3 regions of the Paenibacillus sp. FSL M7-0134 genome follow, and region 1 is predicted to be linked to each of the others. Evidence: riboswitches for the same ligand, from Rfam matches in the RefSeq annotation. Region 1 holds a riboswitch; each other region holds the start of a gene.
What was found. Region 1 has a riboswitch for cyclic di-AMP ahead of NSQ58_RS07510 (TrkH family potassium uptake protein). Riboswitches for the same ligand answer to the same signal wherever they lie in the genome.
Positions count from the first base shown of each region.

Region 2: it holds a riboswitch for cyclic di-AMP, as region 1 does, so the genes downstream of both, NSQ58_RS05430 (C40 family peptidase) here and NSQ58_RS07510 (TrkH family potassium uptake protein) in region 1, are expected to answer to the same signal.
Region 3: it holds a riboswitch for cyclic di-AMP, as region 1 does, so the genes downstream of both, NSQ58_RS05030 (3D domain-containing protein) here and NSQ58_RS07510 (TrkH family potassium uptake protein) in region 1, are expected to answer to the same signal.

Region 1 covers NZ_JBBOXV010000001.1:1,689,030-1,692,308, reverse strand. The annotation lists gene NSQ58_RS07515 (potassium channel family protein) at 1-375, opposite strand, end outside; gene NSQ58_RS07510 (TrkH family potassium uptake protein) at 483-1,823, opposite strand; cyclic di-AMP (ydaO/yuaA leader) riboswitch at 2,233-2,385, opposite strand; gene NSQ58_RS07505 (CPBP family intramembrane glutamic endopeptidase) at 2,647-3,279, shown strand, end outside.
Region 2 covers NZ_JBBOXV010000001.1:1,247,467-1,250,745, forward strand. The annotation lists gene NSQ58_RS05420 (4a-hydroxytetrahydrobiopterin dehydratase) at 1-293, shown strand, start outside; gene NSQ58_RS05425 (GNAT family N-acetyltransferase) at 372-878, opposite strand; gene NSQ58_RS05430 (C40 family peptidase) at 1,182-1,682, opposite strand; cyclic di-AMP (ydaO/yuaA leader) riboswitch at 1,688-1,825, opposite strand; gene NSQ58_RS05435 (hypothetical protein) at 2,102-2,929, opposite strand; gene NSQ58_RS05440 (M1 family metallopeptidase) at 2,941-3,279, opposite strand, start outside.
Region 3 covers NZ_JBBOXV010000001.1:1,142,299-1,145,577, forward strand. The annotation lists gene NSQ58_RS05025 (TatD family hydrolase) at 1-667, shown strand, start outside; cyclic di-AMP (ydaO/yuaA leader) riboswitch at 869-1,151, shown strand; gene NSQ58_RS05030 (3D domain-containing protein) at 1,423-2,571, shown strand; gene rnmV (ribonuclease M5) at 2,718-3,263, shown strand; gene rsmA (16S rRNA (adenine(1518)-N(6)/adenine(1519)-N(6))-dimethyltransferase RsmA) at 3,271-3,279, shown strand, end outside.

The DNA.
Region 1 (3,279 bases):
CATATCCCGTTCTGGATAAATGATCCGGTCCACACCGAGCTTCTCTAACGCACGCCCGTGCAGCACAGATATGGCTTTGGCTACGACTTTTTTCACACCCAGCTCCTTCAGCAAAATGGCGGTCAGGATGCTTACCTGAATGTCATCACCAATAGCAACAATGCCGCAATCGAAATTACGGATGCCCAGTGATCGCAATGAGTCTTCATCGGTAGCGTCCGCAACGACAGTATGTGTCAACATCTCACTCATACTGTCCACAACATCCTCATTCCGGTCAATGCCTAGCACCTCGCACCCCATATCCACCAATTGCAAAGCCAGGCTTGAGCCAAACCGTCCCAAGCCAATAACTACAAACTGCTGCGTTTTCATATCTACTCGAAAACTCCCTTATCTGAATCAATTTCATAAATGAGGATTTTACAAAAATCCTGAAATAATTAAACCCACGAAATGTATACTACATATCATGAAATGATTCATCCTATAATCATTTTGCCTTCCGGATGACGATATAATTCTTTACCCTTTTTCGGCCCCAGTGCATAAGCTAGCGTGAGTGGCCCCAGTCTACCTGCAAACATCGTCAGGGTAATCACCAGCTTGCCTATGACTGTCAAATCAGGTGTAAGCCCTATCGACAGCCCCACTGTACCAAACGCAGACACCGTCTCGAACAAGATCATCAGAAAATGATGATCTTCGGTTGCCGACAAAATCATGGTCACCCCGATCACGAACAGCAGCCCCAGCAGTGTAATGGTCAAAGCCTTGTAAATTCGTCCCTGCGCAAGTCGGTACCTGAACAGCACAATATCTTCACGCCCCCGTAGCATCGAAATCACTGCTCCAATGAGCAGCGCGAATGTTGTGGTCTTAATCCCGCCTCCAGTAGAGCCAGGAGAAGCCCCGATAAACATGAGTATGATGATAAAAAACTGCGTAGCCTGCCGCAAGCCTGCAATGTCCAGTGTATTGGCACCTGCGGTACGAGGGGTTACGGACTGGAATAAAGATCCCAGCAGTTTCCCCCCCCAATCAAGCGAGCCAAGAGTCTTTGGATTCGTAAACTCAAATACAAAAATCACGAGCGTGCCGACTACAATCATAGCGCCCGTCATGCTGAGTACCACCTTAGTATGCAAGGAAAGTCTCTTGCGCTTGCGATATTCTGCCAGGTCCGACATCACTACAAAACCAATGCCGCCTGAAATAATCAGGAACATAGCTGTAAAATTAACAATCGGATCATATACATAATCTGTCAGGCTGCGAAAGTGCCCGAATAAGTCAAAACCAGCATTGTTAAACATGGAGATGGCATGCCAAATCCCAAAATAAATCGCCCTGCCTACAGGCATATCAAACGACCAGCGAATCGCAAATATTGCAGCACATACGCCCTCAATGACCAGCGAGTACAGCAGCACCTTACGAATCAATCCGACAATTCCTTCGACAGAGGTCTGATTCATCGCTTCCTGTAAAATGAGGCGCTCCCGTAAGGAAATCCGACGTTTGAACACCAGCGCGATCAAGGTAGCCATAGTCATAAAGCCCAGGCCGCCGATCTGAATGAGCGCAGCGATAACAACTTGACCAAAGGTTGTAAAAAAGGTCCCCGTATCCTTTACGACAAGCCCTGTAACACAGGTCGCGGAAGCGGCAGTAAACAAAGCGTCTATAAACGCAAGTGGCTTTCCTGTTGTATTGGAGATCGGCAGCATTAACAATAAACTACCTATTAGAATGATAATGGCAAAACCCGCAACGAATATCTGCGGTGGAGAAAGCCGGAGCCAGCTTGCATTGGGATTCATCTATTCATCACTTCTCTCCTAATCCTTAAAACTATAAAAACAGTGATTTAAAACGGTGTAAGCCCGCTACGCGTTCCATTTGATCTTCCGATCGTCGTTGCCCCTAATTTTTTTGATTTTTCCAAACCTTTAGTAACTATAATTAGCATTCCCTGAATACAGGAAGAATGCATGTCAAGCACTACTCTGCCCCCTGTGCTATTGGCGGGCAGCAGCGAAGGGAGCAGAATTGTTCTGAAGAAGCGAAGCGTTTGCCTTTATCTCCGGATTTTAACCATTAAAGGGGTTATACAATCAAAAAATCCGGGGATAACAGCAATCGGAAGAATAATCTGCACCCGCAGCGGTCTAACCAATCCAAACACTTTTATACGCACAAAAATAGACACCGGAAAACCGAGTGCCTGACTTGGTTCCTGCTCATAGCCTACGAGGTTAGCTGACGGATTCGGGCAGCACAGTATGCCCTATTTACACATCCAATCCAGCAGGATCGGCTGTAAAATTCACCCCAGTAACATGGTTCCCCCGTTTTCTCATAGAAATTCGGCTCAACTGTATATCATTACCTATGTATTTTATAGGCATTGCCTCAAGATTATAATCCTTCTATATCCAGATCACAAAACCGATTTCGCCGAAAAAACGTGAAATTGGCTTTATTTTGCGAATGGGCATCGTTTAATCGCAGCTTATCTTATTTTATTGGAACTTTAAAGTGCTTTCACTCTATTTTCATGAATATCGCTGGTCTGTTGGCGGGAACCTGTGCAGTATGATATCTTTAATGGATGTTCTTATTTACAGATTAAGGAGGAAACTCATGAATCCTATCGGGAAACCGGTCGTGCTCACGGCCAACTTCAAAAAATTAGGCTTGCTGGGCGGGATTGGCCTGATTTGCTTTTTTATCTTTCAATTGCTTATTCCCTCGCTTAGCAATCCGAGTCCAGAATCAGTAATGAACGCAAAGGTCATCAGCAAACAAGAAGCGGTCATACACGCATTGGACTTTGCCCGCTCCGAGTTGGGCTATACTGAATCACAGTCAGAGGAGCCTGTCGTGACCTATCAGGCCGAAACAGATTTGTACGGTTATTTATCTAGAGAAAAACTGCTTCAACAGTACGACCGTACATGGAAGAAAAATTACCCTTACGAAACCTTTCGGGTTGATCTGCCTGAATCCTCAGCGAAAAGCAAACTGCAAATTCATGTGGATTTATCCACTGGGAAGGTCGTTAGCTTTAAACGGATCACCTCCAGTACCAATTACACACAGGCTGATATTTCTACGGATGAAGAAGCACGTAACAGGCTTATACGTGTAGCTGAGGACGGCATGACGCTTGAAGCCAAGGAGCAGGCGGCCGCAGTATGGGTTAAGCGCTTTGGTTTTAAGCCGTCGGACTTGAAGCTCGCCACCACTGAAAAAGAAGGTGGATTAAAGTATACC
Region 2 (3,279 bases), 440 kb from region 1:
TTACACAAGAAGAGATTGAAGCACATCTGGAGAAACTGGAGGGCTGGGAACTGGAGGAAGGACGTTGGATCGTTCGGAAATATAATTTTTCCAGTTTTATGAAAGGGATTGCATTCGTGGATGAAGTTGCCGCTATATCTGAAGCATTCAATCATCATCCATTTATTACGATTGATTACAAGACCGTGACTCTGCGTTTGACCTCTTGGGACGACGGCGGTATTATGGCCGTGGATATTAAGGAAGCCCAACAATATAATGAAGCTTTTGAAAAAATGCGCAGCAGTCATTGAGCTTGTAATGATCTGTCGTATGATGATAAAAGCGCCTTCGCTATACAACATCGCGGTTGTATGCCGAAGGCGCTTTTATCATAGAACCTGGGTTTGGTGCTCGGGACGATATACCATACAAAAAAACGGTTTTTTGCCATCGGGAGTCTGGCGTTCATAGGTATCTGTAAGCTCAAATCCAGCCGCCTTGTAAGCCCGGATAGCGCGCCCATTCCAAGTGAGTACCTCTAGATCAATTTCATTCTTCGGGTTGCGTCGTTGGGCTTCCTCTGCAATGGCACGGACAAAATCAGCGCCTTTGCCATGTCCGCATCTTTCGGGATGCATTCCAAGACCTAGCCGGGTCACACCGATCATAGGAAAATATTGAGCAAATCCCGTCAGCTTATTCTCTTCATCCAGTACGGCAACATATTGCTCTTGGCGAAGCGTGGGACTTCCAAATTCGACTTCAAGCGCCTTCATTTGTTCCCAGGGGAGCCAACCGTATATATTATAAGGTGGGTCATAGCGCCACTCACAGATTGCAGCCGCTTGATGCTCGTCCATCGGTACGATCCGATAGTTGGATATTGAGGCCGGCATGTGTTCCATCCTCCTTTTACAGGTACTTCAATCATTAACAACAGATTGTAGACAAGTTGCAGGGGAATGGCAAGCGTGTTTATTTCATACTCAAGTCGGGTATACATTCAATAAGAAGGAATTACTGCTCATATGCTCCCCCAGCGCTGACGGTAAAACCGACGATGTTCGCTAAAATTGAAACCTTTTGAGGCTTCAGTTCGTCAGTAATGATAATAATTGCTGATGTTGTGGACATAAAAAACCGCAATTCGATTCCGGCCAGAATCAAATTGCGGCTAGGGTTAGCTTGCTGTGCGTTAGTTATTCTACGTTGTCGTCATCAGGAATTTCTGAAGCTACAGAATGGTAAGCGTCTGTGCTCATAATTCTTTTTGCACCGACATAGCGGTTAGCGTAATAATTTTCGTTCAGTGAGCTAACTACTACACCACGTGAAGTCGAGGAGTGGGCAAATTTCCCTTCACCTACGAAGATACCTACATGGGAAATGCCTCTTCCTGTGGTGTTGAAGAACACCAGGTCTCCAGGTCTCATTTCATCGCGGGATACAGAAGATCCCATTTTGAATTGTGATCCGGATTGATGCGGAAGTTTAATTCCCAGTTTGTTGAATACATACATTGTGAAGCCGGAGCAATCGAATCCCTCGAGTGTAGTGCCTCCGCTTCTGTAGCTCGTTCCTTTGGCATCTTGAATGACCTGGTCCATCTTAGAGTCTGCATATGCACTGCCGCCACCGAATGTAAAAGATGTAAAGGCAATGGCAAGACCCATAGCTGCGATCGTTAGCTTCTTCTTCAAAAAAAATATACCCCTTCCAATGCCTGCGAGGTTAGCTTAAGGATTCGGTAGAAGGTTCCCCTATGACCACTCTGTTGCGAGATCAATTCACCCAAACTGGTTCCCCCGCTTCCTAGGTGCCAGGAATTAGGCTTAACTTAAGATGTGCACCTTGGAGAGCAGTATTCACAATAACGTTATTTTTGAGATAAAGGTTACAATAAAGATTACAAAGTTGTTACTATCAGTTCACTGCGATTATTGTAACAAAGACGGCTGGCTTTGGCAAATGTTTCATTGCAAAAAGTTACAAAAAAAATCTGCTCCTAATGTCCAAGGAACAGATGTTGTTAACAGTATTCAGTTATGTGTCGTTTGCGCGGATATGAATCAAGATTTTTCGACAGACGGAAATGAAGTAAAAAACATAAAGGCAGGGCTTAACTTCTACTGGAGATATCGGTATGCCATAGTCTGTACTGCGAACTGATATGCCACAGCCTGACCAGACTAGTAACAAAATGATACGATTGCTGGAGAATGAGCGCCAGCATGCCAGTCCAAATCATCGCCACGGTGCCAAATAGACCGAAGACCAGCAGCACACAAGCACCAAGCAAAAGAGATATACCGACAGCTGGAAGGAGCTGGCGAAAGAAGGCGAGCAGGGACGATAGTATGGCGTGACCACCGATAGTCCCCAGTTGCATATACAGGATGCACTGCCGAATGAACCATCCGTATGCCATCCATCCCATGACATAGGGCAACAAATGCAGCAGATAAGAGGAAGATTGAAGTGCTCCTGCTACAATAGGGTAGAGTCTCGGTACTACCCAAATGGCGGGAAGCAGCAGCAGTCCCAACTCGATGGTGTAATACAACAGCGACGACATGCCATGGCGTTTCATACCCTTGAAAAAGGACAGGCTTTGCGGTTCAGTCGCATCGGTATGCAGGCTTTGATATATTCCGGCTCTAATGAAGGGAGTGATCAGTATGCGTAGTACAGTCGCCCCTAGTAGTATCCACAAATACACATGTACTTCCCGGCTGTCCATCAGAGCAATCTGGCTCTCCATCCAAAACAAGGTCTGTCCCAGCTCGTTTTGACCCTGATCAGGATAACGGAGCAGTAGCGGGATAACGGCAGACTGCACCAGCCGATAGAGAAACACCCCCCACAGTAGTCGATACAGAAATAAAATGATAACGATATAGAATCGTATGCGCACCAGCGCCCAGCCCTCTTTTATAACAGTCCGCATCTATAGACACCTCACCATGACAGACTTCCAAGCAGTGTTTCTAACAGCTTGGTTACACTTACATTCCAACGGGTTTGTTGCTTTTCGTCCAATTCGGCTTTTAGGCTATTGTTAATGTGCTTGTTCTCCAGTGCAATGGTATATAGAGGATCAAGGGTTACATAGGAAACGGGAGAAGTACTTTTGATCCGAAAAGTTGTGCTTTTGCCCGCGCCGTCCCAAGCCTTGAATATCGTGGTACCATCCTTGAAGGTAAATTGGACAGGGATCTTGGGATAATCCGCCCCTTTTTTGCTGACCGTCACGACTGCTTCATATCCATTCTCCAGCTTGTGGTTCGTGATATGATC
Region 3 (3,279 bases), 550 kb from region 1:
CAATATCGGATTTAATCGTGAGACCATTCCATCCACCATGAAATTGGCCGAGACGTATGATTTTATTTATGCGGCAGTCGGATGGCACCCTCAGGATGCTATTACAATGCAGGAGGGCGATTTAGAATGGATTGCATCGTTATGCAGTCATAAGAAGGTTGTAGCCATCGGAGAGATCGGTCTGGATTATTATTGGGATACATCACCGAAGGATGTTCAGCATCGGGTGTTTCGAAATCAAATTGGTCTGGCTCGTGAGCTCAAAATGCCCATTGTTATTCATAACCGGGATGCACATGAAGATATTGTTAGGATATTGCGCGAGGAAAAAGCGAGTGAGATTGGAGGAGTCATGCACTCCTTTTCGGGTAGCTGGGAGACAGCCAAAATGGTGCTGGATATGGGATTTCACCTTTCCTTTGGTGGTCCAATAACGTTCAAAAATGCCAAGCAGCCAAAAGAGGTGCTCGCACAGGTGCCGCTGGACCGTCTGCTCATTGAAACTGATGCTCCCTATCTGACGCCTCATCCGTTTCGTGGGAAGCGAAATGAGTCTGCACATGTGAGACTGGTAGCAGAGGCTGCAGCCCAAATCAAAGGGATTACAGTGGAGGAATTAGTGTCAATAACGACCCAAAATGCCCTGGAACGATTTGACATTCAATGAAAAAGTGAAGAAATCGATCAAAATAAAGAGATAGACGAAGCTAATCATGAATTTGTTGCAGGAAACTCGAGAATATTACAATATTTTAACCGAATATTTTAAAAAATGTACTTGAAACCTGCTTTACAACATGCATAGAAACAGGATATCATCTTTTCAGTGAATTGTTGTTTGAATGTAAACATCAACAAGTCATTTCATGAACCAGTCTCGCTGAGTCCCTTTTACAGGGAACGGGGGAACCGATATGGCTTACAGTACGTCCGGCATATGTGCAAGAAGGGAACGTCTCTTCCGCCAGCCGGCTCGACCGAAATTCTTTCCCCGGATGGGATTGAATAGGTGGAGGAGCCGTATTTCGATTTCTTTCTGGGTCTTCGGGGTGAATGTGAAGGCGACCGCCATGAGCGGTTGACCCAAGCTAGGGCGACTCTCTACGTCCGAACCCGACAGCTAACCCCGTAAGCGTAACAAGAGAGAAGCCATCTCGTGCATGAGTTTTCCCGCATATTCACACATGCCGGAAGCCACGAAAGAGCTCTCTAGTCTCTTTCTCTGGCTTTTTTTGTTGTGAATAAAAGAAAATCTGTCATCATACTGTGGTTAAACAGGGGAGGACAGCATGCCGCGAAGACGGGTACATGGTGCAGGACAGTCGCAGTTTGGGCTTGTCTTGTAGAAAATCTGTTATAGTCACGTCAAATCTCAACTATGTCTTACTCCAGACGGCGGGCTATGTAAGGAGGACGGAGGAAATGGGCATTTTCCAAAAAAAGGATACCCATGAGTCACGCTCATCCAGCATGTCTTACGTATTGCGTTGGAAGCAAGAGAATGTGCGCCAGGCTGCTTTGGTTGCTATTTTTCTAATCGCGCTAACGATTATGATTTCAATTCTGATGTACACGCAATCTAAAAAACAAGTCTTTTTTGTCATCGATGGCAAGGCGTCTGCGGTAGAAACCCGGGAATCCAAGCTTCAAGATTTGCTGAGCGAGCATTCCATTTCACTTCAGCCGCATGATACAGTTTCCATGCCGCTAAATGGAGCAATACAGGATGGCGATCGCGTAGTCATTAAACGTGCCAATCAAGTCAAAGTATCTTCAGGCAATGAGACGAAAAAGCTGTACACAACAGAAAATACAGTAGAAGGTGCCATTCGTACCTCGGGCTATAAATTATCATCAACGGATAAAGTTTATCCTGCGTTGGATGCCTCTGTTTCGTCTAACATGGACATAAAAATCGTCCGTGTGAAGAAACAGCAGGTCGAACAGAAAAAACAGGTGCCTTATCAGGTCATCAAAACGGCCGATCCGAGTCTTTATAAAGGCGATAATCGGGTCATTCAAAGCGGCAAATCGGGTGTGGTCGTCCAGCACGTTCAAAAGGTATATCATGATGGAAAGTTGGTATCCAAACAGCTGGTTAACAAGGAAGTTGCACAGAACCGTGTGGATAAAGTCATTGCAGTAGGAACGAAGAAAAAACCGGTCGTTCTGGCTGCTTCCGTCGGTCCCAATGATGCGGTTAAGGCAACAACGGTTAGTTCGGGCAGTGCTGTCCGTAAAGCAGGCGTCAATTTTAAATATAGCAAAGTTTTACAAAATGTCTCCATGACGGCGTATTCCTCACAGGAGCCAGGTATCGGTACACGTACTGCATCCGGCGCACGTGTCACGGAAGGACGCACCATCGCGGTCGATCCGAGTGTAATTCCAATCGGCTGGTGGGTGTATATCGAAGGGGTGGGCTTCCGCCGTGCGGAGGATACCGGTGGCGCGATTAAAGGCCACAAAATCGATGTGTATTATGAGAGTTTGAGCCGAGCCAACCAATTTGGTCGTAAGCACGGTAAAACCGTTTATGTTATCGGACCGATAAAGCCTGAAATCAACTAAAACAGGTTGTGTATGTTGAGGGCAATGCGATAGTATTAACAACATAGTTATGCCATGCTAAGAAGAGGATATCCTCTTCTTATTTTGTTTTCAAAAGCAGGGAAAGATAAATATAGCTTGCTGTGTAGCAGTGGAGGGAAACGCAAATGATCAAGGAAGTGATCGTGGTAGAGGGCCGGGATGATACGGTGGCCATTCGCCGCGCTGTTGATGCGGATACGATAGAAACTGGCGGCTCCGCCATTAATAAAATGACGCTGCGTAAAATTGCATTGGCGCAGGAGCGGCGGGGGGTCATCATTTTAACCGATCCCGATCATGCAGGGGAGCGCATCCGTAAGATTATCGCTTCCAAGGTACCCGGCTGCAAGCAGGCCTTTATACCCGAGGCAGAAGCGACGCGCAAAGGAGATATTGGCGTGGAGAATGCCTCACCAGAAGCGATCAGACACGCTCTTGCACGGGTCCATACGACAGTGGAAGGCGCCGACCCGCTGATTGAGTGGGCGGACCTGATTGATGCTGGACTCATCACCCATCCCAATGCTGCTGCACGCCGTATGGCCTTAGGGAATGTGCTGGGTATTGGTTATTGCAACGGAAAGCAGCTACATAAACGGCTCTCTGTATTTCAGATCAGCCGCGAGGAATTTGCCGGGGCGCTGGCACAAATTGAAAGTGAAGGATTGTGATATCCGTATGACAGGG